DNA from 2 places in the Stenotrophomonas sp. 364 genome. Region 1 is predicted to be linked to the other one. Evidence: riboswitches for the same ligand, from Rfam matches in the RefSeq annotation. Region 1 holds a riboswitch; the other holds the start of a gene.

Region 1 (15,587 bases):
GTGCGCAGGCGCGCATCGAAGCGCAGCCGCACGTAATCGGCGGTCCACTGGCCGCGCGCGTCGCATTGGGTCGGCTCGAGCAGCGCGACCGCGTCGTCGATGACGCGCTGGCGCTGCGTGGCGTCCAGGCCGGCCAGGAACGGGGAGGCAAAGGTGCGCAGCCAGCCGCGCATGCCGGTGGGCAGTGCGGTGGGGCGGGCCTGCATCTCGATGTAACGCACCTGGAAGCCGTGCGCGCGCAGGCGCTCGGCGTAGTCGTCGGCGGTGGGGAAGTGCCACGGGAACGCCGGCACTGCGTGGGCGTTGCTGCCCAGGGCGGCCTGCAGCGCGCTGGTGATGGCCACCACGTTGCCGTGCCCGCCCATCTCGGCCACGAAGCGGCCGCCAGGCTTCAGCGCACGGGCAACGCCGGCGATCACCTGGTCGGCGCCGCGCATCCAGTGCAGGGCGGCGTTGCTGAACACCGCATCGAACTGGCGGTTGAAGGTCAGGGCATGGGCATCCATGACGTGCGCCTCGATGCCGCGTGCGCGTGCGCCGACGACCAGCTCCGGCGAGGCGTCCACGCCGGTGATGTGTGCGCCGCTGAGCGCCAGGTCGAAGCTCAACACGCCGTCGCCGCAGCCCAGGTCGAGGATGCGTTCACCGCGCTGCGGATCGAGCAGCCTCGCCACCGCACCACCGAGCACGGGCACGAAGCCGGCGTCGATGGCGTAGTCGTGCGCGTTCCACTGCTGGCCGGCGTCGGGGGTGGTGTGGCTGTCGAAGGCGCTCATGCAGATTCCTCAGGCTGCGGCGCTGGCCGCAGGTTGTTCGGCGGTGGCGTTGCGCTGGCGCAGCAGGCGGTTGGCCACGTCCAGCCAGGCCAGTGCGGACGCTTCGATGATGTCGCGGCTGGTGCCGGTGCCTTCGTACTCCACGCCCTCGTGGCGCACGCTCAGGTTGGCCTCGCCGCGTGCATCGGCGCCGATCCCCACGCTGTGCACGTGGTAGCTGTCCAGCATCAGCTGCACGCCGGTGGCGGCCGACAGCGCACCGAACAACGCATCCACCGGGCCGTCGCCCTGCGAGGTTTCGGCCACGCGGTTGCCGTCCGGGTCGGACAGCTCCACCAGCGCGTTGGCGCGGCTGCCCACGTCGCTGATGGTCATCGACGCCAGGCGGTAGCCGTTCTGGGTGGCGCTGCCCTGCATCAACACCTGCAGGTCGGCGTCGGTGACCACGCGCTGCTGCTCGCACAGCGCCTTGAACTGCTCGAAGACATGCTTCAGTTCTTCCTCGTACAGACAGAAGCCCAGCGCACGCAGGCGCTGTTCGACCGCGGCGCGGCCACTGTGGCGGCCCAGCACCATCTGCGAGGATTCCCAGCCAACGTCTTCCGGGCGCATGATTTCGTAGGTGCCGCGGTGGCGCAGCATGCCGTGCTGGTGAATGCCCGACTCGTGCGCGAATGCGTTGGCGCCCACGATCGCCTTGTTGCGCTGGACCGGCATGCCGACCAGGCGCTGCAGCAGCTGCGAAGTGGAGACGATGCGCGGGGTGTTGATGCGGGTGTCTTCCTCGTAGAAGGCGTTGCGCACCTTCAGCACCATGGCGATCTCTTCCAGCGAGCAGTTGCCGGCGCGCTCGCCGATGCCGTTGATGGTGCACTCCACCTGCCGTGCGCCGCCTTCGATGGCGGCCAGCGAGTTGGCAACGGCCAGCCCCAGGTCGTTATGGCAATGCGCACTGAAGATGATGCGGTCGCTGTCCGGCACCCCGGCGATCACCCGTTGGAACATGCCGCGGATCTCTTCGGGCGTGGTGAAGCCCACCGTGTCGGGCAGGTTGATGGTGGTGGCGCCAGCGGCCACGGCCACGCGGGCGACCTCGATCAGGAAGTCTTCCTCGGTGCGGGTGGCGTCCTCTGCGGAGAACTCCACGTCATCGATGTAGCTGCGCGCCAGGCTGACGTGCTTGTGCACCGATTCCAGTACCTGCTCGCGGCTCATGCGCAGCTTGTGCTCGCGGTGCAGCGGGCTGGTGGACAGGAATACGTGCAGGCGTGCGTTGGCGGCGGCCTCCAGGGCCTTGGCCGAGGTTTCGATATCGGCGGCCAGGCAGCGCGACAGCACCGCCAGGGTCGGCCGGCGCACTTCGCGACCGATCATCGCCATCGCTTCGCGGTCGGACTGCGAGCTGGCCGGGAAACCGGTTTCGATGATATCCACGCCCAGCTCGTCCAGCGCACGGGCCATCACCAGTTTCTGCTGCGGGCTCATGCTGCAGCCAGGCGATTGCTCGCCGTCACGCAGGGTGGTGTCGAAAATTCTAATGCGGGGGGAGTTGGGCGTGGTCACCAGGAGGTCTCCTCGACAGCGATGTCGGATGGGGTCACAAAGGAAGGGGAAGCAGCGGGAATCTTGGGTGGGGCGAGCGCGGTGGGCAGCGGTAGTCGCGTTCGCTCGCTGGCGCGCCGGCGGGGTTTGCGCGGCGGGCGGGGGCGGATGTCGGCCAGCAGCTGGGCCAGCACCATCGCGTCGATGTTGCCGCCGCTGACCACCGCGCACTTGCGTTTGCCGGCCACGCGGCGCCCGGCGGCCAGGGCCAGGGCACCGGCGCCCTCGGCGATGACATGTTCTTCCAGGGCCAGCCGCACCAGGGTCTCGCGCAGCTCGGCTTCGCGCACGATCACCACATCGTCCAGCAGCGCGCTGCACAGCTTGCGGGTCAGGAAGCCGGGAATCTTCACCTTGACCCCGTCGGCCAGCGTGGCCACCGGGGCGATCTCGCGGACATCACCGCGGATCGCGCGGGCCATCGAATCCACGCCTTCGACCTGTGCACCGACGATGCGCACGCCCTGCGATTTCAGCGCCAGCGCCACGCCGGAGGCCAGGCCACCGCCGCCGATCGGCACGATCACCACGTCCGGCGCATGCGGCGCCAGCTCGATGCCCAGCGTGCCTTGCCCGGCGATCACGTCGGGGTCGTCGAACGCGGACAGGAACCGGTAGCCGTGCTGGTCGGCCAGCGCACGCGCGAAGGCGTAGGCCTCGTCGTAGCTGGTGCCGTGCTGGCGCACGGTGGCGCCCCAGTGGGCCACGCCGGCGATCTTGGTCGCCGGTGCGCCGTGCGGCATCACCGTGATCGCCGGGATGTTCAGGCGGTAGGCCGCCCATGCCACGCCCTGGGCGTGGTTGCCGGCCGATGCGCAGATCACCGGGCGGTCATCACCGCGCTCGCGCCCGGCCAGCAGCGCGTTCAATGCGCCGCGCACCTTGTAGGAACCGGTGCGCTGCAGGTTCTCCAGCTTCAGCCACACGCCGAAGCGCTCGGCGTAGTGCAGCGGGGTAGGCGGCAGGTAGCGGCGCAGCCGCGCCTGCGCGGCCAGCACGTCGGCGACGCTTACGTCGCCTACTTCCGGTTCCTGCGGGGCACCGCTAGTGGGCATTTCGCCCCCGGCCACGGTGATCGCCGGCATGCGCTGCACGGTGCCACGACGTCCGTGCGTGGTGCGACGCCATGCATCCTGCACGCGCACCACTTGCACTTCCCTGTGCTGCGAGAAGAGACCTCCGTACCGGCACCGTGGAAACGGTGCGGGCGTTCATACCGATACTCCCGTGCCGGGTTCCAGCGCACTGATGCGCACCGAAACACAGTCGTAGATCTTCTCGATCTGGCGGCACAGGGTCTCCGGCGGGCGGCTGCTATCCACCACCATCTGCAGGTGCCAGCGGCCATTGTCGGCCGCATTGGGCGCGCCGGCGATCGCGCGCGGCGCGAAGCCGCGGCGTTCGGCCATGCCGATCACGCGCAGCAGCGCGCCCTCGGCGGGAACCAGCACCAGGTCAAGCCGGTATTGCATTGGGGAACTCCTGGGACTGATGGGCAGGGTTGCTTTCCAGCATGGTGCTGTTGGCGTTGTTGGGCGGCACCAGCGGCCACACGTTGGCGCGGGCATCGATGGCCACGTGCAGCAGCGCCGGGCCCGGCTGGGCCAACAGCGCGGCCAGGCCGCCCTCGACGTCGTCGCGGGCCTCGATGCGGGTGGCGGGAATGCCGAACACCTGGGCCAGCGCGGCGAAGTCCGGGTTGTCGGACAGGTCGATCTCGCTGTAACGCTCGGCAAAGAACAGTTCCTGCCACTGGCGCACCATGCCCAGCGAACTGTTGTCCAACAGCACGATCTTCACCGGCAGGCGGCAGCGGGCGATGGTGGCCAGCTCCTGCACGTTCATCATGAAGCTGCCATCGCCGGACACCAGCACCACGGTGCGGTCGGGGCAGGCGAACTGCGCACCCATCGCCGCGGGCAGGCCGAAGCCCATGGTGCCCAGTGCGCCGCTGGTCAGGTGGTTGCGCGGGTGGTTGAAGCGGCAGTGCTGGGCCACCCACATCTGGTGCTGGCCCACGTCACACGCAATGATCGCGTCGCTTGGGGCCAGCTCGCTCAGGCGCTTCAGCAGCGCCGGGGCATAGATGTGCTTGCCCGGGGCGTCGTAGCGGGCGGCGAAACGCTCGCGGTGGGTGCCGCACCGCTTGCGCCAGGCCTCCTGCGAGGCCGGCGTGGTGGCCGCGGCGGTCAACGCACGCAGCGCGCTGCCCACGTTGCCCGGCACGGCGATGTCGGCACTGCGCAACTTGGAGATCTCATACGCGTCGGCGTCGATGTGGATGACCCGCGCGAACGGGGCGAATTCGTTCAACTTGCCGGTGGCACGGTCGTCAAAGCGCGCGCCGACCACCACCAGCAGGTCGCTTTCCTGCACGGCCATGTTGGCCGCGCGGGTGCCGTGCATGCCCAGCATGCCCAGGTAGTGGGGATGCTGCGGCGGCAGCGCGCCCAAGCCACGCAGGGTCAGCACGGTGGGGATCGCACTGGCCTCGACGAAGGCACGGAAGTCCTCCACCGCATCGCCCAGTGCGACACCGCCACCGGCATAGATCACCGGCTTCTCGGCGGCGGCGATCGCGGCGATGGCCGCGGCCACGACCGCTTCCTGCGGTGCCGGCGGCGGGCTCACCGCCTCCGGTACGTGGGTCGGCAGATGCGAGGCATCGGCGATCTGCACATCTTTGGGCAGGTCGATCAGCACCGGCCCGGGGCGACCCTCGCGGGCGATGCGGAAGGCCTCGCGGACCACGCGCGGCAGGTCATCCACCGAGCGCACCAGCCAGCTGTGCTTGACGATCGGCATGGTCAGGCCGAATACGTCCAGTTCCTGGAACGCGTCGGTGCCCAGCAGCGGGGTGGCCACCTGGCCGGTGATGCAGACCATCGGCACCGAATCCAGCATCGCATCGGCGATGCCGGTGACCAGGTTGGAGGCGCCGGGGCCGGAGGTGGCAACACACACGCCGACCTGGCCGCTGGCGCGCGCATAGCCGTTGGCGGCCAGGGCCGCGCCCTGTTCGTGGCGGACCAGGATGTGCTTCAGTCCCGAATCCACCAGGGCGTCATAGAACGGCATGATGGTGCCGCCGGGGTAGCCGAACAGCGTGTGCACGCCCTCGGCTTCCAGGGCCTGCGTCAACCAGCGTGCGCCGTTGCGGGGCGCGGTGCTGTGTGCGGAGGTGTTCATGCGGTGACCTTTACGAAAGCGGGTGGGGGAGCCGCGCGGTTACGCGGCTTGACTTTGCAACCAGACCATCTTGGCGCGCAGTTCCTTGCCTACCTTCTCGATCGGGTGCTCCAGGTCGGCCTGCTTGAACTTGTTGTAGTTGGGCAGGCCCGCTTCGTATTCGGCCACCCAGTTCTTGGTGAAGGTGCCGTTCTGGATGTCGGTCAGCACGTCCTTCATGCGCGCCTTGGTGCCGGCATCGATGACGCGCGGGCCGCTGACGTAGTCGCCGTACTGCGCGGTCTCGGAGATGAATTCCAGCATGCGGGTGATGCCGCCTTCGTAGAACAGGTCCACGATCAACTTCAGTTCGTGCAGGACTTCGTAGTAGGCGATTTCCGGCTGGTAGCCGGCTTCCACAAGCGTTTCAAAGCCCGCCTGCACCAGCGCCGAGGCACCGCCGCACAGCACTGCCTGCTCGCCGAACAGATCGGTTTCGGTCTCTTCCTTGAACGTGGTCTGGATCAGGTTGGCGCGTGCGCCGCCCAGGCCCGCCGCATAGGCCAGCGCGTACTCGGCGGCCTTGCCGCTCCTGTCCTGGTAGACCGCCCAGATGCACGGCACGCCCCGGCCGATTTCGTACTCACGGCGCACCAGCGCACCCGGGCCCTTCGGCGCGACCAGCACCACGTCCAGGTCGTCGCGCGGTTTGATCATGTCGAAATGCACGTTCAGGCCATGCGCGAACAACAGCACCGCGCCCTGCTTCATGTTCGGCGCGAGTACGTCTTCGTAGAGTTTCTTCTGCACCATGTCCGGGGTCAGCACGGCTACCAGATCCGCATCCTTGACCGCCTCGGCGGGGGCCTTGACGGTGAAGCCATCGGCCTGCGCCTTGACCTCGGTGGGGCCACCCGGGCGCAGCCCGATGACAACGTCGAAGCCGGATTCACGCAGGTTCAGTGCGTGGGCGCGGCCCTGGCTGCCGTAGCCGACAACAGCGATCTTGATCTGGGGCAGGTCGTTGGTGCTCATGGGGGAGGTCCTTTGGCGGAAATAAAAAGATGGCCGACGGTCAGCGACGCGTCGGCCAGTCAGGGGAAGCGGTGGCACGCGCAGCGCCACAACCGCACGCATCCGCCGTGGGGGCGGTGCGCGTGAAGACGGTGGTGGCAGACGGGCGGGTCATGGCGGGAAGGGCAACTCGGGAAGGCGGAGGAAAATGAGGGGGCTCTGAAACGAAAAAACCCGCACCTGGGTGGGTGCGGGTTTTGATGGATACCTGGCAGTCTTGCTTACACGCCGGTCCGTCCCGCACCTGTTGGTTGGGTAATAAGTACGAGGACAAGAAGCGAACTGATCGACGCCCCGCCGGTGTCGGCGTGCTCGATGGATTCGCGGATGGCTGTGCGCTGCAACATGAGATCGAGAAAACCACAGCGGTTTTAAGGCTGTCAACCCTGGCGGGCATATTTCCAACAGTTTCGCCTGCATCCAGCCCAAAGCCCCGCCACGCAAGGATGGTTGCGGTTGAAAGCGTTGCGGTGAACCCGAATTCACTATTTTGCAGGCACGTTCTGCGCGGATTTCGTCGCCGATTCCATGCGTGGCATGACCATTGTGGGATGCCATCGCGGCCGCTCTGCCGCCACTATCGGTGTGGCTACCACCCTTCAGGAACCACCCCGTGTCCCGACGTCTTGCCCGCGGCCTGCTTGCCGCCGCCGTGCTGTGTGCCCTTCCCATCGCCGCCAGTGCCGCCGACCGCGTCACCGGCCATCCCTTCGCCACCCGCTCGGAGGTGATCGCCCCGCACGCGATGGCCGCCACCTCGCAGCCGCTGGCGACCCAGATCGCGCTGGATGTGATGAAGGGCGGCGGCTCGGCCGTGGACGCGGCGATCGCCGCCAACGCCGCGCTGGGCCTGATGGAGCCGACCGGCAACGGCGTCGGCGGCGACCTGTTCGCCATCGTGTGGGACCCCAAGACCCAGAAGCTTTACGGCTACAACGGTTCGGGCCGGTCGCCCAAGTCGCTCACCCTGGCCGAGTTCCAGCGCCGCGGCCTGAAGGAGATCCCGGCCACCGGCCCGCTGCCGGTCTCGGTGCCGGGCGCGGTGGACGGCTGGTTCGCGCTGCACGAGCGCTTCGGCCGCAAGCCGATGGCCGACAACCTGGCCCCGGCCATCCGCTACGCCCGCGAGGGCCATCCGGTGGCCGAGGTCATTGCCTACTACTGGGACCGCTCGGTGCCCAAGCTGTCGCAGTACCCGGGCTTCAAGGAACAGTTCACCGTCAACGGGCATGCGCCGCGCAAGGGCGAGATGTGGAAGAACCCGAACCTGGCCAATACCCTGGAGCAGATCGGCCGCGGCGGCCGCGATGCCTTCTACAAGGGCGACATCGCCCGCACCATCGGCAGCTACTTCAAGGCCAACGGCGGCTACCTGAGCTACGAGGACATGGCCAGCCACCACGGTGAGTGGGTGGAGCCGGTGAGCAGCAACTACCGCGGCTACGACGTGTGGGAGCTGCCGCCCAACAGCCAGGGCATCGCGGCGCTGCAGATCCTGAACGTGCTGGAGGGGTACGACTTCTCGAAGATCCCCTTCGGCTCGCCCGAGCACGTGCACCTGTTCGTGGAAGCCAAGAAGCTGGCCTTCGCCGACCGCGCGCGTTTCTACACCGATCCGGCGTTCCACCCGGCGCCGGTGGACCGGCTGGTCTCGAAGGACTACGCGGCACAGCGGCGCGCGTTGATCTCGATGGACAAGGCCCTGCGCGAAGTGCAGCCGGGCACCCCCAGACAGCTGCAGGAAGGCGACACGATCTACATGACCGTGGCCGACGCGGACGGGATGATGGTGTCGCTGATCCAGTCCAACTACCGCGGCATGGGCAGTGGCATGGCCCCCCCGGGGCTGGGCTTCATCCTGCAGGACCGCGGCGAGATGTTCGTCCTGCAGAAGGACCACCCGAACGGCTACGCGCCGGGCAAGCGCCCGTTCCAGACCATCATTCCCGGCTTCGTGACCAAGGACGGCAAGCCCTGGATGAGCTTCGGGGTAATGGGCGGGGCGATGCAGCCGCAGGGCCACGCGCAGATCGTGATGAACATGGTCGACTTCGGCATGAACCTGCAGGAAGCCGGCGATGCGCCGCGCATCCAGCACGAAGGCTCGACCGAGCCGACCGGGCAGGCCACGGCGATGAGCGACGGTGGCGAGGTCAACCTGGAAACCGGCTTCCCGTACGAAACGGTGCGCGCGCTGATGCGCAAGGGCCACCGCGTCACCTTCGCCGACGGTCCCTACGGCGGCTACCAGGCCATCCTGCGCGACCCGGACACCGGTGTGTACTACGGCGCCTCGGAGAGCCGCAAAGACGGCCAGGCCGCAGGCTATTAACCCGGGGTGGAGCCGACCGTTGGTCGGCTGGCCGCGCAACGCGCGGCAATGATCGGCGACAACGCCGCCCCGCTATGCAATTGGCGGACCAACGGTAGAGCCGACCGTTGGTCGGCTGCTCTCCCCACACCGCCCGCCATGTGTCCAGGGGCGGGGTGGATGGGCGTGCGGGACCGTTGGGCGCCATGGATGGCGCCCACGAGCCCCCAGGGGTGAGAGCGCATTGCTTGCGAGGCACTGCCTCGCATGCGGTCGAACGCACAGCCGCCAGCGGCTGGGCCGGACCGCGAAGCGGGGTTTACGGCGTGTCCCGCACGCCCATCCACCCCGACCCAACCGGGGCATCATGGCAGAGGCAAACTACGGCGCCCGCGCCGCCTCATCCCGCGTCTCTTCCTGCGCGGCGATCTCCCGCTCGATCCACGCGTCCATCATCCGGCGAGCCCGCTGCGTCCGCCGGCGCTGCAATGCGTACTCCATGTCCAGCACCCGGTACAGCGACCACATCACCAGCAGCATCAACAGCGCGAACGGCAAGGCTGCAATCGTGATCATGCCCTGCAGCGCGGTCAGCCCACCGGCCAGCAGCAACACGCCGGCAATCAGCGCGATCGCCACGCCCCACACCATGCGCCGTGCCAGCGGCGGATCGCCCGCCTCCTCGGTGGACATCGTAGCCAACACCAGCACCGCCGAGTCGGCCGAGGTCACGAAGAAGATCGTCAACAGCACCAGCGCGATCACCGACAACACCATCGGCATCGGCAGGCTGTCGAACATCGTGAACAGCACCGTCTCATAGCCATTGCCCAGCGCCTGGGCCAGATCCACGTGGCCGAAGATCTGCGACCACAGCGCCGTGCCGCCGAACACCGAGAACCACAGGAAGCCCAGCACGCTCGGTGCGATCACCACGCCCAGCACGAACTCGCGGATGCTGCGCCCGCGCGACACCCGCGCAATGAACGAACCCACGAACGGCGCCCACGCGATCCACCACGCCCAGTAGAAGATCGTCCAGTCGGCCACCCACGTACTGCCCGAGAACGGCGACATGCGCAGGCTCATCGTCACCAGCGAATTGAGGTAGGACCCGATGGTGGTGGTGAACGTATCGAAGATGAAACCGGTCGGCCCCAGCACCATCACCAGCGCCAGCAGTACCGCCGCCAGCGCCAGGTTGAAGTTGGACAGCCACTTGATGCCGCGGTTCACCCCACTGGCGGTCGACGCCATGTACAGCACGAACGCCACCGCGATGATGGTCAGCTGCACCGGAATCGAATCACGGATGCCGAACACGCGATGCAGGCCCGCCGCGATCTGGATCGTACCGAAGCCCAGCGTGGTGGCCACGCCGATCGCGGTGGCCACCACCGCCGCCACGTTCACCACCGTGCCCATCCAGCCACGGTGATGCGCACCGATCACCGGCTGCAGCAGGTCGCTGATGAGCCCGCGGCCGTTGCGGTTGAACTGGAACCACGCCATCGCCAGCCCGATCAGCGCATAGATGGCCCACGGATGCAGGCCCCAGTGGAAGAACGCGTAGCGCATCGACGCACGGGCCGCTTCCATGCTCTGCGGCGCCAGCCCTTCCGGTGGCTTGACGAAATGCGAGATCGGCTCGGCCGCGCCCCAGAACACCAGGCCGATGCCCATGCCGGCAGCGAACAGCATCGACATCCAGCTGGCGTTGGAAAAATCCGGCTCGGCATCTTCACCGCCGATGCGCAGCGAGCCCAGTCGCCCGAACGCCAGGTACATCAGGAACGACAGCGTGATGAACACCACCAGCAGGTACAGCCAGCCGGTGCTGCGGATGATGTGGGCCAGGCCACTCTGGATCACGTCGTTGAAGGGGCCGGGCGCGAGGCCGGCGATCAGCACCAATGCGACGATCAGTGCGATGGATATGCGAAACACCATGGAGGAGTTTCTCCGTACAAAGGGGGCGAGCGAGTGCCTGCCGTTTCCCGCGCTGCCAGGGCGGCGGCTGGGGCGATTCAAGCCGGTCGATGCCGTTGCGGAACGCCACGGCGGTCCGGCAAGGCGGTCGTTCCGCGCCGCAGCATTCTATCGGATGGCAGATCAGCGCTTTTTTCACGTGCAGGCCGCCCTCTGCGGCGCTCCATCGACGGGCGCGGCAATCACGTCCGGGTTGTGGTCTAATTCGCCCCGAAGCGGGGGTACCGCGGCCCAGTGGCCACGGTTGAGACAGTCCCTTCGAACCTGATCCGGTTGATACCGGCGTAGGGATGCTTCGCAATGCTGACGCACTGCGCCGTAGGGCTGCCCCGCCCGAAGACCGCCCGTGTTGCGTCCGGCGTGCGCCGCCGCTTCGTCCGTTCCGCCTATTCCTGGGCGGAACCCGATCCAGGACGAAGTCATGAACGCAGCGCTTTCCTCCCTGCAGCAGCAGGCCCAGCAATTGTCCGACTCGGTTACCCGACCGATTCCCGGTTCGCGCAAGATCCACGTGCCCGGCTCGCGCAGCGACCTGCAAGTGCCCATGCGCGAGATCGTGCTGACCCGCACGCCGACCCTGTTTGGTGGGGAAGAGAACGCGCCGGTCACCGTGTACGACACCTCCGGCCCGTATACCGACCCGGATGCGCGCATCGACCTCTCCTGCGGCCTGCCGCCGTTGCGGGCCGGCTGGGTGGCCGAGCGGGGCGACACCGAACTGCTGCACGGCCTGAGCTCCAGCTTCGGGCGGGCGCGCGAAACCGACGCGCGCCTGGACGCGGTGCGTTTTCCGTCGCGGCTGCAGCCACGACGTGCGGTGGCCGGCGCCAACGTCACCCAGATGCACTACGCACGGCGCGGCATCATCACTCCGGAAATGGAATTCGTGGCCATCCGCGAGAACCAGCGCATCGAGGCCATCGGCGATGCCGCGCTGCTCAGGCAGCATCCCGGCCAATCCTTCGGCGCGTCCATCCCGGCGCGGATCACGCCGGAATTCGTGCGCGACGAGATCGCCCGCGGCCGCGCGGTACTGCCCAACAACATCAACCACCCGGAAAGCGAGCCGATGATCATCGGCCGCAACTTCCTGACCAAGATCAACGCCAACATCGGCAACAGCGCGGTGTCCTCGGGCATCGCCGAGGAAGTGGAAAAACTGGTGTGGGCGATCCGCTGGGGCGGCGACACGGTAATGGACCTCTCCACCGGCAAGCACATCCACGAAACCCGCGAGTGGATCCTGCGCAACTCGCCGGTGGCAATTGGCACCGTGCCGATCTACCAGGCGCTAGAGAAGGTGGATGGCCGCGCCGAGGAACTCACCTGGGAGATCTTCCGCGACACCCTGATCGAACAGGCCGAGCAGGGCGTGGACTACTTCACCATCCACGCCGGCGTGCTGCTGCGCTACGTGCCGCTGACCGCCAGGCGCGTGACCGGCATCGTCTCGCGCGGTGGCAGCATCCTGGCCAAGTGGTGCCTGGCCCACCACAAGGAGAACTTCCTCTACACGCACTTCGAGGACATCTGCGAGATCATGAAGGCCTATGACGTGACCTTCTCGCTCGGCGATGGCCTGCGCCCCGGCTGCATCGCCGATGCCAATGACGCCGCGCAGTTCGGTGAACTGGAAACCCTCGGCGAGTTGACCAAAATCGCCTGGAAGCACGACGTGCAGACCATGATCGAAGGCCCGGGCCACGTGCCCATGCAGCTGATCAAGGAGAACATGGACAAGCAGCTGCGCGAATGCGGCGAAGCGCCGTTCTACACGCTGGGGCCGCTCACCACCGACATTGCGCCGGGCTACGACCACATCACCAGCGCGATCGGTGCCGCCATGATCGGCTGGTATGGCACCGCGATGCTCTGCTACGTCACCCCGAAGGAACACCTGGGCCTGCCCAACCGCCAGGACGTGCGCGACGGCATCATGGCCTACCGCATCGCCGCGCATGCTTCGGACCTGGCCAAAGGCCATCCCGGCGCGCAGGTGCGCGACAACGCACTGAGCAAGGCGCGCTTCGAGTTCCGCTGGGAAGACCAGTTCCACCTCGGGCTGGATCCGGAGAAGGCCAAGGAATTCCACGATGAAACCCTGCCCAAGGACGCGCACAAGCTGGCCCACTTCTGTTCCATGTGTGGCCCGCATTTCTGCTCGATGAAGATCACCCAGGACGTGCGCGACTACGCGGCCGCGCATGGCCTGTCCGAGCAGGATGCGATCAAGGAGGGCATGGCCGACAAGTCGGCGCAGTTCCGCGACCTCGGCGCGCAGGTGTACCGGCAGGAATGAGGCCGGCGCCGGGGTGGCGCGCCGTCGCCCCGGCATGCTCATGCGACACGGGTGGCAAGCGCGCTAAGCTCGGCGGCGAAACGGGGCAGGGAAGGGAACTGGCATGGCAATCGCACGTACCACCAAGTGGCTGGCCATCGCACGGCGGCATCCGTCGGCGTGGTTGCTGGCCGTGCAGTTGCTGGGCGTGCTGCTGTACCCGGCGATGGACGAGGCCGGGGCCAGCCGCGCGGTGTTCGGTGCGTTCGGCATTGCCGTGCTCGGCCTGGCCCTGTGGGTGGTGCGGCGCAGCCCGTTGGGCATGTGGTTGGCGCTGCTGCTGGCCATCCCGGCGGTGGTGTTCTCCATCGCCGGGGCACTGCTCGACCGGCCCGGGCTCACTACCACCGCCCAGTTGCTGGAATGCCTGCTGTATTTCTATACCGCCGGCAGCCTGACCGCCTACATGCTCCAGGACCACAAGGTCACCCGCGACGAGCTGTTCGCGGCCGGGGCAACGTTCACCCTGTTGGCCTGGGCATTCGCGTTCGCCTTCTCCGTCTGCCAGCAGTGGTACCCCGGCAGTTTCCTGGCGACCAGCGAGAGCGAATTGCGCACCTGGATGGAGCTTCTTTATCTCAGCTTCAGCTTGCTGTCCGGGGTGGGGTTGAGCGACGTGGTGCCGGTGCATCCGCAGGCCCGCGCACTCGTCATGCTGGAGCAGTTTGCAGGCGTGATGTACGTGGCTTTGGTGGTCTCGCGACTGGTCGGACTGACCATCCTCAAGCGTGGACAAAGCTGAATCGCAGATAAAAAATTCGCGCCCGAAGGCGCGAATGTTGACGCGATTTATGTGAATTCGTCGGCGAGAGAGAGCCTGATGTTGGCCGCACGCACAGGCGCGGTTAACCGGCATAGGCTAGTATTCGCGCGCTTCAGTTGTTTTACGGTTTGCGCTGATGGCATGTGCGGAATCTGGCGGTTCGTTCGATCGGTGTCGGTTGCGATGAATGCTGCGTTCCTGTTGTTCTGCAGTCCTTCGTACCACTGGAATGATCAGCAACATTAGTGAGCCTCCTTCGGCCGATGTCGTGCGTATCGGCAGCTGCACCGTCACGTTGTCCTCGCGCGAGGTCACGGTGCCCGGTGCGCGTCGCGTGCGCCGGCTTACCCCGAAGGCGCTGGGTGTACTGAAAGCGTTGCTGCGTTCCCCCGGTGCAGTGGTCACCCGCGACGAACTGTTCGCTGAGGTGTGGCCCGACACGCTGCCGACCAATGATGTGCTTACCCAGGCGGTCACCCAGCTGCGCAAGGCGTTTGCCAGCGACGACGGCGACGGCACCGCGTACATCGAAACCATCGCCAAGACCGGCTACCGCCTGCTGGTGCCGGTGCGCATGCTGGCCGACGAATCCGTTGCGCCGGTCCCCGCCGATCCGGGCGTGGCGCCCGCCGCCATCGCGGTAGCACCTGCGTCGGCTTCCCCTGCAACAGGCCCGGCACCGGTGTCGATGCGCGGCCGCTGGCGGCGCATCCGTCGCTACGTACTGTTGGCGGTGGGGCTGGCCATGCTGGTGGCGTTGCTGGTGATGGCGGCGATGCTGCTGCAGCGCCCGCCGTCCGGGCAGGCTGCCAGCGGCGTGCTGGAGGATGGCAGCCGGGTGGTCGGCAGCCCGCAGCGGCCGTACCGGTTGATCACCGCCACCGCCGGGTTCGAAACCTATCCCACGCTGTCCCCGGACGGTTCGCAGGTCGCCTACGAGGCCGACAGCAGCGCCCGCGCAGGCAGCACGGTGAAGGTGCAGACCTCGGGCAACGCGCCGGCGCGGCTGCTCGCCGAGACGCCGGACGGCTATTCCGACCGCTTCCCCAACTGGTCGCCCAACGGGCGTGACATCGCGTTCGCGCGGTTCGGTCCGAACGCCAGCTGCGAGGTGCTGATCGCCAGCGCCACCGGCGGCGCGGTGCGCCACGTCACCCGCTGCGACGGCACCGAACTGCTCAGCTTCGACTGGACCCCGGACGGGCGCGGCCTGGTCTTCGGCTCGCTGGCCGGCGCGCATGCCCACCGTGGCATCCGCGTGCTGGATATCGCCAGTGGCCGTTGGACCCCGCTGGCCTACCAGGTAGCCGAAGACAGCTTTGATTACGCGCCGCGCTACTCGCCCGATGGGCGCTGGATCGTGTTCGTGCGCAACCCGCAGATCGGCGACCTGTGGCGGCTTCCGGCGGGCGGCGGCGTCCCCGAACAGCTCACCGCCGACTCGGCCGAGATCCGCGGCTGGGCCTGGCGCAGCGACAGCCGCCACATCGTGTTCGGCCGTCGCGTAGACAGCGAATCACGCCTGTACGAACTGGATACGCAGAACCGCACGCTGCGCGACGTCGG
Region 2 (15,587 bases), 1.1 Mb from region 1:
CGAACAGGGCTTCCATGTCACCGGCGATATACGGGAAGGAGAACCGGCCGCTACTGTCACGCCGGGCCTGGTAGACCGTCGCGGGCAGGTTGTCGGTGACCTCGGCCAGACGCTGCTCCAGACTGCGCCGCATGGCCACTTCACGACGCAGCCGCCAATGCCCCCAGCCGTGCACCACGATGGCGGTGAGCAACACCAGGGCCAGCGGCACGGCCCAGCGCGCGATCGACCGCCAATCCAGTTCATTGCGGTATTCGGCGGCAAGCCAGTCGCTGCGGATCGCTTCGTGTTCGCGCGGCGTCATGCCCACCAGCACGCGATCGAAGGTGGTCGCCAGTGGCGCATATTCACGCCGCACCGCCAGCGACAGCGCGTCGTTGAACCCGGCCGGGGCGGTGACATGCAACTGCGCCGGATAGCGTTCGCGCACGAGCCGGTCGACCATGGCCAGGTTGCCGACATACGCGTCGGCGTCGCCTTCGGCCAGCCGTGCCAGCGCCTGCTCGGCACTGCGGGCCGGCACGATCCGCGCGTTCGGCGCACGCTGCAGCACATAGCCGCGCAGGCGGTCCGGATCGGACAGCAGGATGCTGCGCCCATCCAGGTCATCCAGGCCCAGTACCGCCGGGCTGTCGCTGCCCACCACGATCACGTTGGGCACGGTGATGAAGGGTTGGCTGAACACCCAGTCGCGGCCCAGATAGGCCGAATCATTGGGAACGCCCATGATCACGTCGACCTCGCCCTTGCGTGCCTGCTCGCGCACCTCGAACCAGTCGTAGGCGGGAACGTTCACCAGGTGGGCGCCGACCAGACGCAACTGGCGCAGATAGTCGCCGGCCACGCCACTGGGCTGGCCGCCGCGATCGATGAAGGCCAACGGGACCGCATTGGGCGCGAACCCCATGCGCAGCGAGCGGGCCAACACGCGCTTCTCCGCATTGCCCAGGATCAACCGCGACTGACTGGACCAGGTCAGGGTTGGCAGCCAACGCCGTGCCAGGTCGTCGCGTTCTGCCTGGGAGAGCTGGCCAAGCACGCTGTCCATTGCCTCGGCCAGCGGCTGCTTGGCGTGGGGCACCCCGAAGTGCAGCCGCTCGGGCGGCAAGTCGCTCGGTCGCAGCAGGGTGGCAGGTTCGAGTCCGTGCTTGTGGATCAACGCGCTGGCGACATAGGCATTGCCGATGTAAACGTCGGCATCCTCGCTGTCCACCATCCGCAGCGCGGCCAGCGTATCGTCTGCGTCTATCTGGCGCGCCGACGGAAACCGGGCGCGTACCTGGCTGCTGGTCACAAAGTCGCGCTCGGTCACCACACGCAGACCCTGCAGGTCCGGATCGGTCGAGGTCCGGGTATCGTCCAGTCGGCCGACCACCGCCAGTGGCGCATCGACGTAGCTGCGGGTGTAGACCATGCACAGCGTGCGGTCTGCGGTGAGGGTGATGTTCATCACCACATCCACTTCGCCGCGGCAGGCGGCGTCCAGCACTTCGCTCCAGTCGTTGTACCGGCGCACCTCCACCTGCACGCCGAGCCGTTGTGCGACCAGCGTCATGTAGTCGTAGCCCAACCCCTCCAGCCGACCGCCCCGAATGGACTCGAACGGCGGCCAGCCGCTGTCGTAAAGGCCAAGGATGATGGTAGGGTGCCGACCAAGCCATTCACTCTGGCGCGGCGAAAGCGTCGGGCCGGTGGCGGGTGCATCGGCCCCTGCGGCCAGCATCGGCACGCAGGCCAGGACGATCAGCAGCAGCCAGCGGACAACCGGAGTACGCATGCAATCCCATCTCCGTAGAATGATGTCTCCACCACGGCACAGCCCGTGCGCCATCCGCCCCGGCAACCATACCAGCCCATGACACTTCGCATCATCATTGCCGACGACCACCCGGTGGTCCGGATCGGCACCAAGGCGGTGATCGAATCCAGCGGCGTGGGCGTGGTGGTGGCCGAGGCCAGCAGCGTCGACGAATTGATGGCCGCGCTGACCGCCCAGCCCTGCGATGTGCTGGTGACAGACTACTCGATGCCCGGCAGCCAGCAGGCCGACGGGTTCACCATGATCGGCTTCATCCGGCGCCGCTTTCCCGACCTGCCGGTGCTGATGTTGAGCGTGTCCAACAACCTGGCCATCCTGCGCATGGTGGCCGCCACAGGCGTGCTGGGACTGGTCGACAAGACCTCCTCGATGGAAGAGCTGCCGCTGGCGATCCAGACCGTGCACCGCGGCTTGCCCTATGTGAGCCACACGTTGAAGGAACGCATTGACGCAATCGGCACCAATACCGTCGATGACGTCGGCACCAAACCGCTGTCGCCGCGTGAGATCGAGGTGCTGCGCCTGCTCGGCAGCGGCCAGACGGTGAAGGAGATCGCCCTGCAGCTGCACAAGAGCGTCAGCACGATCAGCCGCCAGAAGGGCGATGCGATGCTCAAGCTGGGCCTGAAGGGCGATGCCGAACTGTTTGATTACCTGCGCGACGGCGAGATCTGACCCCGCGCCGGACCTTGCTGGCCCCTGAGCGGGCGCGGGCACTTTCAGCCTCGCTTCATCCGCATTGCCGCTAGATGAATGCGCAGACCCACCCGGGCCGCGCGGCAATGTTCCGACAATGTTGGAACCCCAGCGTGGCCTGTACCCGACTGGAGAACCGAACATGCTCAACATTTCCGCACTCAGCCTTCGTGGTCTGGCCGTGGCCCTGGCCCTGACGGTCGGTATGGCCGCCGTTGGCGACGCCAGCGCGATGTCCCGCAAGGACAAGCGCACCGTGGTCGGCGCGGTGGTGGGCGGCGTGGCCGGTCACCTGCTCTCCAACGGCGATACCGCCGCCACCGTGGGCGGCGCGGTGGCCGGCGGCGCCATCGGCAACCTGACCACCCGTGACAAGCGCGACCACCGTTACGACCGTGGCTACGACAACCGCCGCTATGACGATCGTCGCCACGACCGCCGCTACGGCTACGACCGTGGCTATGACCGCCGCAACGACCGTGGACGCTGGGAACGCGAACAGCGCGATCGCCGCAACTGGGACCGCCAGCACGGCCGCGGCTGGTAAAACCACCCCAACGCCGTATGCAGCGCCTTCAACGGGCGGGTCGATGACCCGCCCGTTGTGCGTTCGGCTACCCTGTCTTCCCCCACCCCGACGCACGTTGTGTCTGCTCGCCGATGACCCACACCGCCCACCTCGTGCAAGGCCTGGACAACGACGCGGTGGCTGCCGACTGGCCGGCCATCGATGCGCGCGACGTGGCCTGGCTGCGTGGGCGCTACCCGCAGCTGGGCCCGGATGTCGGCGTGGCCTGGCACAGCCCGCGCCCCCTGTCGGCCGCCGCCCTCCTGGAAAGCAGCCGCGGGCGGGTGTTCGTCAAACGCCACCACCACAGCGTGCGCGACGCTGCGTCCCTGGGCGAAGAACACCGCTTCATCGCCCACCTGGCGGCCGCCGGCGTGCCCGTGGTGCAGGTGCTGCGCGATGCCGACGGTGCGACCGCCCCCGAATACGACGGCTGGACCTACGAACTGCACAGCGTGGGCGACGGCCAGGATCTGTACCGCGATGCGCCGTCCTGGACACCGCTGGCCGACCCGGCCGCCGCACGCGAGGCCGGGCGCATGCTGGCCACCCTGCACCAGGCCTCGGCCGGGTATCACGCGCCCCAGCGCAGCACCCACCTGCTGGTCGCACGCGACGACCTGATCCGCGCCGCCGACCCGCTGGCGATGCTGCAGGCCGACCTGGCCCAGCGCCCCGGCCTGGCTGCCTACCTCGCGCGGCAGCGCTGGCAGGACGACCTGCAGCGCGCGGTGCTGCCCTGGCACGCCGGCCTGGCCCGGCGCCTGCACGCCGAGCCACGGCTGTGGGCCCACAACGACTGGCACGTGTCCAACCTGCTCTGGCACACCGGCAGCGATGCCCCGCAGGTGCAGACCGTGTTCGACTTCGGCCTGGCCTCGCCCACCAGCGCGCTGTTCGATCTGGCCACGGCCATCGAGCGCAATGCCATTGCCTGGCTGGCGCTGGAGCAGCAGACCGATGCGGCGCGCATCACCATCGCGCTGGCCCTGGTCGAGGGCTACCGCCAGGTGCTGCCGTTGTCGGCGGCGCGGATGCAGTTGCTGGCCGACCTGCTGCCGGTAGTGCACCTGGACTTTGCACTGTCCGAAGTGGAGTACTTCAACGGCATCACCGCCTCGCCGGCCAACGCGGATGTGGCCTACCACACCTTCCTGCTGGGCCATGCCCTGTGGTTCAAGGGCCGCCACGGCCAGGCCCTGCTCCAGGCACTGCACGCCGCCGCCTGAACCGGGGCGGGCAGGGCGGGGCCTTTTGTGGTGAAATGGGCACCGAAGCGGGGGTGCCTGGGCAAAGCCAGGCTGAGAGAGTCCCTTGGAACCTGATCCGGTTGATACCGGCGTAGGGAGCTTTGTGCAGTGGGCGCAACGACCGGATGGGTCGGTGCGTGCGCGCCGTCGCTTCGTCTCTTCTGGCTGATGACGAATCGAATGAACCGCTGCTATCGCCCTGCCCTGCTTACCGTCGCCCTGTGCGCCGCCCTGCCGCTGCATGCCAGCGACGCCGCCCCGGACGCGCCCGACCGTTCCCCGACCGAGCTTGCCGCCGTCCGCGTGCAGGCCCGCCAGGCGGTGGCCGACACCGTGCAGACCACCAGTTTCGGCAGCGGCGACTGGAAGGACACCCCGGCCGCGTTGACCGTGCTCGACCGCGACCTGCTCGACAGCCGCCAGGTGCGCAGCCTGTCCGAACTGGCCCGCAACGACGCCTCGCTCGGCGACAGCTACGCCCCGGTGGGCTACTACCAGAACATCGCCATCCGCGGCTTCCCGCTGGACACCGGCACCGGCTACCGCTTCAACGGCCTGAGCACCACCGGCGAGCAGCGGCTGGCGCTGGAGAACGTGCAGCAGGTGGAGATCCTGAAGGGCGAAGCCGGCCTTGCCGCCGGCGTGATGGCGCCCGGCGGCATCATCAACTACGTCGGCAAGCGCCCGACCGAGGTCCGCAATGTCACCCTGGGCACCGATTCGGAAGGCTCGCGTTATGCCGCGGTGGATGTCGGCCACTGGCTGACCCCGCGCCTGGGCGTGCGCTTGAACGCAGCGTGGGACGGCAGCGAGTCGTACATCGCACATGCCGACGGCCGCCGCAACTTCTACTCGCTGGCCACCGACTGGCTGATCAGCGACCGCAGCAAGCTGGAAGTGGATGCCAACTACCAGACCAGCTCGCAGCGCTCGGCCTCCGGCTACCAGCTGCTGGGCGCGCGCGAACTACCACGCGGGGTGGACCGCGAGCACATGCTGGGCTACCAGCCGTGGCAGCGGCCGGTGGGCATCGACAGCACCAACATCACCGCCCTGCACACCTACCAGTTCAACGCGCAGTGGCAGTCGCGCGTGTCGGCCGGTTACAGCCGGTCGGTGATCGATGACAACGTGGCCTTCGCCTACGGCTGCTACTACGCCGCGCAGTGTGCCGATGGCAGCGTCCCCGGCAACTACTTCGCGCCCAACGGCGACTACGACATCTACGACTACCGCAGCCCCGACGACACCCGCCGCAACCTGGAAGGGCGCGCCGAACTGCGCGGCAGCTTCAGCACCGGGCGCGTCGACCACGAACTCACTGCCGGCGCGGACCGCTTCGAGCGCACCATCGACAAGCGCCGCAACGTCAACGAGTACGTTGGCACGGCCAACATCCACGACGCGCAGGTGCCGGTGTTCGCGCCGTCGCCGCTGCAGCCCGGCCCCTCGGTGCGCCGCCTGGACAGCGCGCAGACGGCCGTGTTCGCGATGGACCGCATGCAGTTCGGCGATGCCTGGCAGTGGCTGGCCGGTGGCCGCTTCGTGCGCCTGGATGAGCGCGCGTTCGACAAGCGCGGCACCCCCGAGCGCCACAGCACGCTGTCGCGCTTCCTGCCGCAGACCGCGCTGGTCTGGAAGGCGACCGAGCAGGTGAATGTCTATGCCAGCTACGTGCGCGGCATTTCGCTGGGCCAGGAAGCCCCGTTCTGGACGTCCAACGACGGCGCGTTCCTGGCGCCGGTGCTGTCGCGGCAGACCGAAGTGGGCGTCAAGTACGCCGCCGCCGATGCACTGACCCTGGGCGCGGCGCTGTTCCGCACTTCGCAGCCGTTCCAGTACGCCAAGCCGGACGCCAGCGACGCCGGCTACACCTTCGTGGCCGAAGGACAGCAGACCCATACCGGGCTGGAACTGACCGCCAATGGGCGTGTTGCCGACGGCCTGGTGCTCAACGCCAGTGTCAGCGCGCTGCAGGCGCGCGCGCGCAGCAGTGGCACCGCACTGTACGAAGGCCACCAGCTGGTCAACGTGCCCAAGCTGCGCGCCAGCGTGCATGCCGACTACGCGTTGCCGTTCGCCAGCGGGCTGTCGATCACCGGCGGCTGGCGCTACGCCTCGGCCAACGCGGCCACGGTGGACGGCAGCGTGCGCGCACCGGCCTACCACGTGGTCGACCTGGGTCTGCGCTTCAGGCACGCACTGGCCGACCATCCGGTGACCTGGAACCTGTCGGTGGACAACGTGTTCGACCGCTTCTACTGGCGCGATACTGGCAGCACCGCCGGCGACTACTACCTGTTTGCCGGTGCGCCGCGCCAGGCCCGGTTGTCGGTGACGTTCGGGCTATGAGCGCGGCCCTTCTCGAATGGTCGGCGGTGGCCGCCAGCATCCTCGGCGTGTGGTTGATGGCGCGCCGGCACATGCTGGCCTGGCCCGTGGGACTGGTGGCGGTGGCGCTGTATGCGGTGGTGTTCATCGAGGCCCGGCTGTATTCGGACACGCTGCTGCAGGTCGTGTTCGGCGGCTTCCTGCTGTACGGCTGGCTGAGCTGGCGCCGGCACGCGCAGCAGGACGGGGCGATCGTGATCGCGCCGCTGCCGCGCCGGCAGCTGCTGCGCGATCTTGGTCTGGGCGTGGTGTTCGGCATCGCGCTGGGCGCCGCCATGCACACCTGGACCGATGCCGCGCTGCCCTGGCTGGATGCCATGCTCGCCGCGCTGAGCCTGGTGGCGCAGTGGTGGCAGGCACGCCGCCATATCGCCACGTGGTGGCTGTGGATCATCGTCGACGTGGTCTATGTGGGCATGTACCTGGTCAAGTCGCTGGACGTCACCGCCGGGCTGTACCTGGTGTTCGTCGGGCTGGCGGTGATGGGCCTGCGCGCCTGGACGGCAGCAGACGAGGCACCGGGCGCCATGCAGCGCCGCTGACGCGCCTTGCTGGCAGACGCGCCCGGTCGGAGCGCGATCCCGCCTGACAACGCCCCTGCGCCACGCGCCGGCGTAGCCCTCAGTCCAGCAGCAGGCGCATCGGCTCGGTGCCCATGGCCGGGTCGGTGCTGCCCGGCCGGCCGTCTTCCACGCGCCCGGCCAGCCGCTGCGAGGCCCCGGGCTGCTCGACGTGCAGGTCGTACCAGCCGCCACTGGCGGCGGCATCCCAGTGCAGTGCGGTGCGCGCTCCGGGCGCCAGCTGCAGCTGCCGGTCCGGGGCGGCATCGACATAGGCTCCCGGGCGCACGCTGACCGCCAGCGCCACCGAGCCGGGGTTGTGCAGCCACAACTGCAGGCGGTCGCCATCGCGGTCGACACGCGCCTGCAGCGGCGCGGCCGTGCCGGGCTGGCCGCGGTAGTGGCGGTGGAACCCGTTGGGCCCGAGCAGCCACAGGTCGTAGCCACGCCGGTCATCCATGACCCAGCGCGCGTGCTGCGGCATGCCCGGGGCCAGGGTGTAGCGGCGCGGGATCGCCCCCAGCTGCGTGCGGTCGTAGACGTGCAGGACCGCTGCGGCGCCATCGCAGGCCAGGTCGAGGCGGACGTGGTCGTCGTCCAGCGCGATATCGACCTGCGGGCGATACGGCAGCGCGCGCGCCGGGCGCACCCCGGGTTCCTGCTGCGCCGGCTGCAGGCCCTCGGGCAGCACCGGCACGGTACGCCCCGGCAGGGCCGCCGCGCGTGCGGCCACCGCCGCCGTGGCCGGCAACGAGACCACGAAGGGCCGCGTGTCGCGCTGCGAGAAATCGAATGCGCCGGTGAGGTCGCCACACACCGCGCGGCGCCACGGCGACAGCGCCGGCGCGGCCACGCCGAAGCGGCGTTCGATCAGGCGGATCACCGAAGTGTGGTCGTACACCTGCGAGTCGACCCAACCGCCGCGGCTCCACGGCGAGATCACATACAGCGGCACCCGCGGACCCAGCCCGTACGGGCGGCCGCGCAGGTCCGGCGGATCGGCCTTCTCGTTGCCCGGCGACGGATGCTGGTGGTATTCGCCGTCGGTGGACACCGACGATGCACCGGCCCAGCCACCGGCCACCGAGGCATCGCGCGACGGCGGTGCCGGGGGCGGCATGTGGTCGAAGAAGCCGTCGTTCTCGTCGAACATCAGCAGCAGCGCGGTGCGGCTCCACACCGCCGGGTCGGCGGTGAGCGCGTCCAGCACGCGCGCGGTGTAGGCCGCGCCCTGCGCAGGGCTGGAGGGGCCGGGATGTTCGCTGCCGGCGGCATCGGCAATGATGAAGCTGACCTGCGGCAGCTGCCCCTTCAGCACGTCCTCGCGCAGCTGGGCCAGCCCGCGCGTGCTTACCCCGCGCGCGCGCAGCGCCGCATCATGCCCCGGCGCGCCACGCCATGCCTGGCGGAACGACGCGAAGCCGGCCAGCGGGTTGTCGGTGAAGTTGTCGGCCATGTCCTGGTAGATCTGCCAGCGCACGCCGGCCTGCTGCAGGCATTCGACGTAGGTGGTCCAGGTATACGACGCCGGGTGGCCGCCCAGCTCGGGAAAGTTGTCGTGCGAGTTGGCCACGGCCGGGCCGCCCGCGCGGGCGTGCGGGTCGTTGTGGCCGGTCCACAGGAACAGGCGGTTGGGATTGGTCCCGGCCTGCATCGCGCAGTGGTAGGCATCGCACACGGTGAATGCTTCGGCCAGCGCGAACTGGAATGGCATGTCGTCGCGGCGGAAGTAGCCCAGCGCGTGGTCCTGCTTGGCGGCCGGCCAGTGCGCCATGCGCCCGTGGTCCCAGGCGCGCTGCGCGTCGGGCCAGGTGTGCGGCGTGCCTTCCACGCGCATCAGGCCGAACTGCGCAGCGGTGTCCAGCGCGAACGGCGTTATACCGCGCGTGCCGGCCGCATTGGGCTGCAACCACAGCGTACGCGGCGGCTGCCCGGGCGCCAGTGGCGGGGCGGGCGCGACGAATCGGTCGCCGAACCCGCGCACACCGGGCAACGTGCCGAAGTAGTGGTCGAACGACCGGTTCTCCTGCATGAAGACCACGATGTGCTGCACATCCTCCAGGCTGCCGCTGCGTGCATGCGGAGCGATCGCCGCCGCCCGCGCGATGCTGGGCAGCAGCGCGGCCACGCCTGCCGCCAGACCGCCCTGCAGCAGGCGGCGGCGTGTGGGATCGGTCAGTGGCGGCCGTGCTGGACTCACAGGTCGACCCGTACCGAGACGCCCACGGTGCGCGGCGCGCCGATGAAGGCCGAATTGCTGCCATCCACGCCCGCCAGATACTTGCGGTCGGTGAGGTTGCTGACCACCAAGCTGGCGCCCACGCCCTTGAGTTTCGGCGACAGGCTCTGCAGGTCGAAACCGATGTTGGCATTGAACACCGTGGCCGATGGCAGCTTGGCAGTGTTGGACGCATCCAGGTACCGCTCGCCCAGATAGCGCCCGGAAATACCGGCATTCCAGCTGTCGCCCTGCCAGTCGGCCGACACCACCAGCACATGCTTGGGCTGGCCGATCACCTGGGCACCGTCGACGATGCCCAGCTCGGTATCGCGCGCGGCGTTGCCGCTGCCCAGGTACTTGGAGCGGTTGTAGGTGTAGGCCCCGTTGAGGCGCCAGCCGTTGTCCCATCCATAGCCGAGCGCCGCTTCCAGACCGGTGCTTTCCACGCCACCAAAGTTCTCGTAGACCCCATCGGTTTCGTCCAGGTAGTCGATGCCGTCAGCCAGCCGCGCAGGCAGGTAGACGATGCGGTTGTCGAATTTGATGTTGTACAGGGTCAGCGAGCCGGTCAAGGGCCAGCGGCTCACGCGCAGGCCCAGCTCGATGTTGTCGGCGGTTTCCGGTTCGACCCGGGCGAAGCGCTGCGCGTCGGTTTCACCGAGCACACCGGAGGGAATGGCGGCGAAGTTCTGCGAGTACCCGCCAAACAGCTCCAGGCCGTCGACCGGCAGCGTCCAGGTGGCACCGGCCGACAGCAGCGGGTCGGACCTGGAATCCGACCGCACGCTCTCGGCGTTGCCGATCACGCGGTTGCGCTTCTGGTCGACGAAGAACTGCTTGACGCCCACGCGCACACTGAACGGACCGAAGCGCGCTACGTCTTCCACGTAGTACATCTGCTCGCGGGTCTTGTAGCGGTCTTCGAACTGCACCCAGTACGGCTGGTGATCGAAGCCGATGTCGGTGCCCACGTTGAGCAGGCGGTGCCAGTCGCGGCGCACGCTGCGGTCGTACTGCTCCACCCACACACCACCGCGCACGGTGTTGTCCACGCTGCCCAGCGTCTGCGTCCATTCCACGTCGGCGGTGGCACCGGCGCGGTCGTTGTCGTAGTGCGAATGGCGGTAGGACTGCACACCCTGCACGCCGGCGGCGTAGCAGTTGGGGTCGTACTCGGCACTGAAGCCGGCGCGCGGTACACAGCCGGCGCGCATCTGCGCGGCGCTGCCATCGGGATTGACGAAGTAGAACTGGCCCAGCGCGCTGCCGCCGTACACGGTGCTGCCGCCCAGGTATTCCGATTCGGACCGGCCGGCGCCATCGTTGCGCGCCTGCACCAGGTACGGCGGCAGCCAGTCGCCGCGGCCTTCCATCTTGTGCGCGTAGCCGGTCAGCGTGGCCTTGAAGCCGTCGCCACTGTCGAACGCCCCGCGCAGGTAACCGAAGGTGTTTTCACGCAGCGCGCGCGAGCCGGAGCGGAAATTCTGGTCCAGGTAGGGAATGCCGGTGAGCGTGCCGGTGAGGCCGTCGCGGTCCGGGTTGGTCGCAAACGCGGCCGGGGTGACGCTGGTGTACTCCGGTTCGTCGGCGTCGTTGTAGGACGCGTAGCCGCTGAGTGTCCAGCGGTCCAACTCGGTCACGAACTTTGCGGCCAGGTTGTCGTTGCTGACATGGCCGGTGCCGTCGATCCAGTCGTTCACGCGCGCCGAGGACGCGCTCACCCAGGCACGGGTATGCCCACCGAGCAGGCCGGTGTCGTAGCGCACGTAGTACTTGCGCGCGTCGTGGTCGCCACCACCAACCACCATGCGCAGCCGCTGTTCGGCCAGCGGGTCGCTGGTAAGGAAGTTCAGGGTGCCGCCCAGCGCCTCGTTGGACCGCGAGGAAATATCGGCGGTGCCTTGGCTGACTTCCACCGTTTCCAGATCGAGCGTGTCGATGTAGCGGTTGGCCAGCGAGCCGCCACCGTAGCCGGAGCCCCCGTTGGGCAGGCCGTCGATGGTGGTGCCGATCTGCTGCGTGTCACGGTTGGTCACAAAGCCGCGCATGCTGATCTGCGTGCCCCATACCGACGAGCCGGTGGCATCGGCTTCGCTCACCACCACGCCCGGCAGTTCATTGAGCGCGTTGTTGACGCTGCTGATGACCTGCTGGCGGTTGAGGGTTTCCTGGCTCACCGTGGTCTTGGCGTAGCTGGTGGCCTGGCCGATCACCTGCACCTGGTCCAACGTGCGTGCGTCGTCGGCCGGTGCAGGTTCGGCAGCCATGGCCTGTACGGCAGCGGTAAGCAACACAGCAAGCAGGGAAACACGGGGGGCGTGGCCGGAAGCGCGCATGGGTCGAGGGGGTAGTGGAGGACCGGCGGAGTATTGGTGCCCGCAGTGACTTCCCCATGACATTGCGCTTGCAGTTAGCGTGGCGGCATTTGTTTCTGTTGGAACAACCAGTCGCGCCACCACGTACCCGGCACGATGTCGGCGGGCGGTTGATGAGCCAGGCCGTGGTACTCGCGGAGCACCGCCTGACCACCGCGCGCACGGAGCACGCGCACGAATCGCCGATCAGCGGTGATCGGATTCTCGTCATCCGTATCGCCGTGCATCGCCAGCACCGGCAGTTGGGTGTAGGCCGATGCTGCAGTGTTGGGCGGGGCGATACCCGCGATGGGCACGATGGCCGCGAACTGGCCCGGTGCCAGTGTCGGCGACAGCCACGCCGCCGAGCCGCCCATCGAGAATCCCACGGCGTAGATGCGCGAGGTGTCGACCCGATGCGTTGCCGCAACGTACCGCACCAACGCCAGGGCCGCGTGCAGTGCCGGTGCCGCCGTGGCGGCCTGGTCGGGGGCGGCAGGCCCATAGTTCGCGCTGCGCCCGGCGAACTGCGGCACCAGGACGTACGCGGGGTAGCGTTCGCGCGTGGCAGGCATCGCCCAGCTTCTGGCAAGGCGATCGAGCTGCGCGGCGTTGTCGGCGCCGATGCCACCGGAGCTGTGGAACTGCAGCACCAGGGGATACCGGTGGCCCGCGCGCACGTGGCGCGGCGGCAGGATCCGGTACGGCAGCACCGTACCGTCGGCGGCAGTGAAGCTGCCGCGTGCGAACAACTCGGTATCCACCGTGGCCACAGCATCGGCCGCCAGTGGGCCGACGCCCGTCACCGGTGCATGCGTCGCCGATGCAGGCGCGCTGGTCGCGAACACCAGACACATCAGCAGGACAACGGGGGTACGCAGAGGCATGGCGGGCAACCGATCGGAACGTGTACGCAGTGTATCGGCGCGGCAGGGGCGGGCGCGCTGCGCCCGCCACGGTATTTCCGCATGCCACCCACGCATCCTGCTCACGCCGCCGCCGCCGGGGCGCGCTTACTCGCCTGGGCTACATCGGCATGGACGGGAGGATGGAAGCGGGCCGCGCAGCCACCCATGGTGGTGGCTCTACTCCGTGTGCCCGGCCACCGCGTGCGTCGAGCGGCGACGGAACTTCCGCGACAGCCATTCGCCCAGGTCATCCATCACCGTGAACGCAGCCGGGATCACGATCAGGCTGAGCAGCGTGGAGGTGATCAGACCGCCGATCACTGCAATCGCCATCGGCGCGCGGAAGCTGGAATCGCCGGCGAAGCCCAGCGCGATCGGCATCATGCCGGCGCCCATCGCCAGGGTGGTCATGATGATCGGCTGGGCACGCTTGCGGCACGCATCGATCAGCGCATCGTGCTGGCTCATGCCGTGCTCGTCTTCGGCAATCACCGCGTAGTCGACCAGCAGGATCGAGTTCTTGGTAGCGATGCCAATCAGCATCAACAAGCCGATCAGTGCCGGCAGCGACAGCATGTTCTGGGTGATCAGCAGCGCGCCGAACGCACCACCGGCACACAGCGGCACTGCGGCCAGGATGGTGACCGGCATCAGCGCATGGTTGAACAGCAGCAACAGCACCATGTAGATGCAGATCAACCCGGCGGCCATGGCCAGCATGAAGCCGATGAACAGTTCGACGAACACCTCGGCATCGCCGGTGTTGAGGAAACTCACCCCCGGCGGCAGCTGCTTCACGCTGGGCAGCGCCTGCACCTCGGTCATCACCTCGCCCAGCGGACGGCCGTTGAGTTCGGCGGTGAGGGTGACGTTGCGCTGGCGCTGGTACCGCGAGATCTGCGAGGGGCCGCTGCCCTGCTGGATGTCGGCCACCGCCGCCAGCGGCACCGGTCCGTTGCGGCCGGGCACGCGCAGCTGCCCGATGAGCGCCGGGTTGGCCAGCGTGGCCTCGGCAAAGCCCACCCGGATCGGTACCTGGCGGTCGGGCAGGTTGAGCTTGGCCAGGCGCTGTTCGTAGTCGCCGGCGGTGGCGATGCGCGCCGCTTCGGCGATGTCGGCCGTGGCCACGCCAAGGTCGGCCGCACGCGCCGCGTTCGGCACGATCTGCACTTCCGGGCGCAGCAGCGAGGCGGTGGAGGTGACGCTGCCCAGCCCCTGGATGCCGCGCAGGTCGCGCTCCAGTGCGGTGGATGCGTCCTGCAGGCGCTGCGGATCATCCCCGGACAGCACCAGCTGCAGCAGGTTGCCCGGTTCGGAGCTGACATAGCTCACGCGTACGCCGGGCAGGTTGGCCAGGCGCGCGCGGGCGTCGCGTTCGAGCACGCGCTGGTCACGGTCGCGGGTGTCGGTGGTGCCCCAGTCGAGCACCAGCGTGGCCTTGCGTGCCTCGCCCACACCGGTCGCGCCGGGGTCGCCGAGGTCAAGCACGCTGCCCACGGCGGTGTAGACCTGCTTCAGCTCGGGCATGTCCTTGAGCAGCGCGCGCGCCTGTTCGGCCACGGCCACGGTGTCCTGCAGGCGCGTGCCCGGCGGCAGTTCCAGGCTCAGGTTGCTGCGGCCCAGGTCGGACTGCGGAATGAAGGTGGCCGGGATGAACGGCACCAGCGCCAGCGACGCCACGAACAGGCCGGTGGCCAGCCACAACGTGCGGCCGCGATGGCGCAGGGCCGCGTCCACCCAGCCCAGGTACCAGACCATCAGCTTCGAATCGGGCTTCTCTTCGCCGTGGGGCTTGAGCAGGTAAGCGGCCATCATCGGGGTGAGCAGGCGCGCCACCAGCAACGAGAACAGCACGGCGGTGGCCGCGGTCCAGCCAAACTCGCGGAAGAACTTGCCGGCGATGCCGGGCATGAACGCCACCGGCACGAACACCGCCGCCAGGGTCAGCGAGGTGGCGATCACTGCGTTGCCGATCTCGCCGGCGGCCTCGCGCGCCGCTTCCAGCGGGGGCTTGCCCATGCGCAGGTGGCGCACGATGTTTTCGATCTCCACGATCGCATCGTCGACCAGGATGCCGACCACCACCGACAGCGCCAGCAGCGTGATCATGTTGAGGGTGAAGCCGAAGAAGTACATCACCGCGAAGGTGGGGATGATCGACAGCGGCAACGCCAGTGCGGCCACCCAGGTGGCGCGCCAGTCGCGCAGGAACAACCACACCACCAGCAGCGCCAGCAGCGCGCCTTCGTAGAGCATGGTCATCGACGAATCGTAGGACCGGTGGGTCTCGTCGATGGCGGTGGTGACCAGGCGGAAGTCGATGCCCGGATGGGCGGCCTTGATCATGTCGAGCGCAGCATGCACGCCCGCCTCCACCTTCACTTCGCTGGAGCCGCGTGTGCGCGACATCGAGAACGCCACCACCTCGCCGCCATCGAGCAGCGCCGCTTCGGTGGGGTCGGCGGCGGCATCGGCGACCGTGGCCAGCGTGGACAGGCGCACCGCGCGGCCGTCCGGCAGCGCAATGGAATAGTCGCGCAGGGCCTGCGCGTTGCCCACGGTACCCAGCGTGCGGATGGTCTGCTGCGCGCCTTCGATCTCGGCCTTGCCGCCGGCGCGCTCGACCTGGATGCGGGCCAGCTGCTGTGAGACGTCACCGGCGGTGATGCCCATGGCGATCAACGCGTTGGGGTCCAGGTCCACACGTACCTGGCGCTGCACGCCGCCCACGCGGGTCACCCGGGCCACGCCCGGTACGCCGTACATGGCGCGCGACACGTCGCGGTCAACGAACCAGCTGGCCTCGTCGGGGGTCATGTG

The links. Region 1 has a riboswitch for thiamine pyrophosphate ahead of thiC (phosphomethylpyrimidine synthase ThiC). Riboswitches for the same ligand answer to the same signal wherever they lie in the genome.
Region 2: it holds a riboswitch for thiamine pyrophosphate, as region 1 does, so the genes downstream of both, GQ674_RS20505 (TonB-dependent siderophore receptor) here and thiC (phosphomethylpyrimidine synthase ThiC) in region 1, are expected to answer to the same signal.

What each region holds. Positions count from the first base shown of each region.
Region 1 covers NZ_CP047135.1:3,477,446-3,493,032, reverse strand. The annotation lists gene GQ674_RS15765 (class I SAM-dependent methyltransferase) at 1-776, opposite strand, end outside; gene GQ674_RS15760 (2-isopropylmalate synthase) at 786-2,342, opposite strand; gene GQ674_RS15755 (threonine dehydratase) at 2,336-3,433, opposite strand; gene GQ674_RS15750 (ACT domain-containing protein) at 3,590-3,850, opposite strand; gene ilvG (acetolactate synthase 2 catalytic subunit) at 3,834-5,567, opposite strand; gene ilvC (ketol-acid reductoisomerase) at 5,607-6,581, opposite strand; gene ggt (gamma-glutamyltransferase) at 7,234-8,952, shown strand; gene GQ674_RS15730 (BCCT family transporter) at 9,313-10,881, opposite strand; TPP riboswitch at 11,128-11,229, shown strand; gene thiC (phosphomethylpyrimidine synthase ThiC) at 11,342-13,219, shown strand; gene GQ674_RS15720 (ion channel) at 13,323-14,000, shown strand; gene GQ674_RS15715 (winged helix-turn-helix domain-containing protein) at 14,251-15,587, shown strand, end outside.
Region 2 covers NZ_CP047135.1:4,613,347-4,628,933, reverse strand. The annotation lists gene GQ674_RS20525 (transporter substrate-binding domain-containing protein) at 1-1,777, opposite strand, end outside; gene GQ674_RS20520 (response regulator) at 1,856-2,494, shown strand; gene GQ674_RS20515 (glycine zipper 2TM domain-containing protein) at 2,658-3,062, shown strand; gene GQ674_RS20510 (phosphotransferase) at 3,176-4,312, shown strand; TPP riboswitch at 4,352-4,448, shown strand; gene GQ674_RS20505 (TonB-dependent siderophore receptor) at 4,514-6,685, shown strand; gene pnuC (nicotinamide riboside transporter PnuC) at 6,682-7,266, shown strand; gene GQ674_RS20495 (phospholipase C, phosphocholine-specific) at 7,346-9,463, opposite strand; gene GQ674_RS20490 (TonB-dependent receptor) at 9,481-11,841, opposite strand; gene GQ674_RS20485 (dienelactone hydrolase family protein) at 11,916-12,746, opposite strand; gene GQ674_RS20480 (efflux RND transporter permease subunit) at 12,945-15,587, opposite strand, start outside.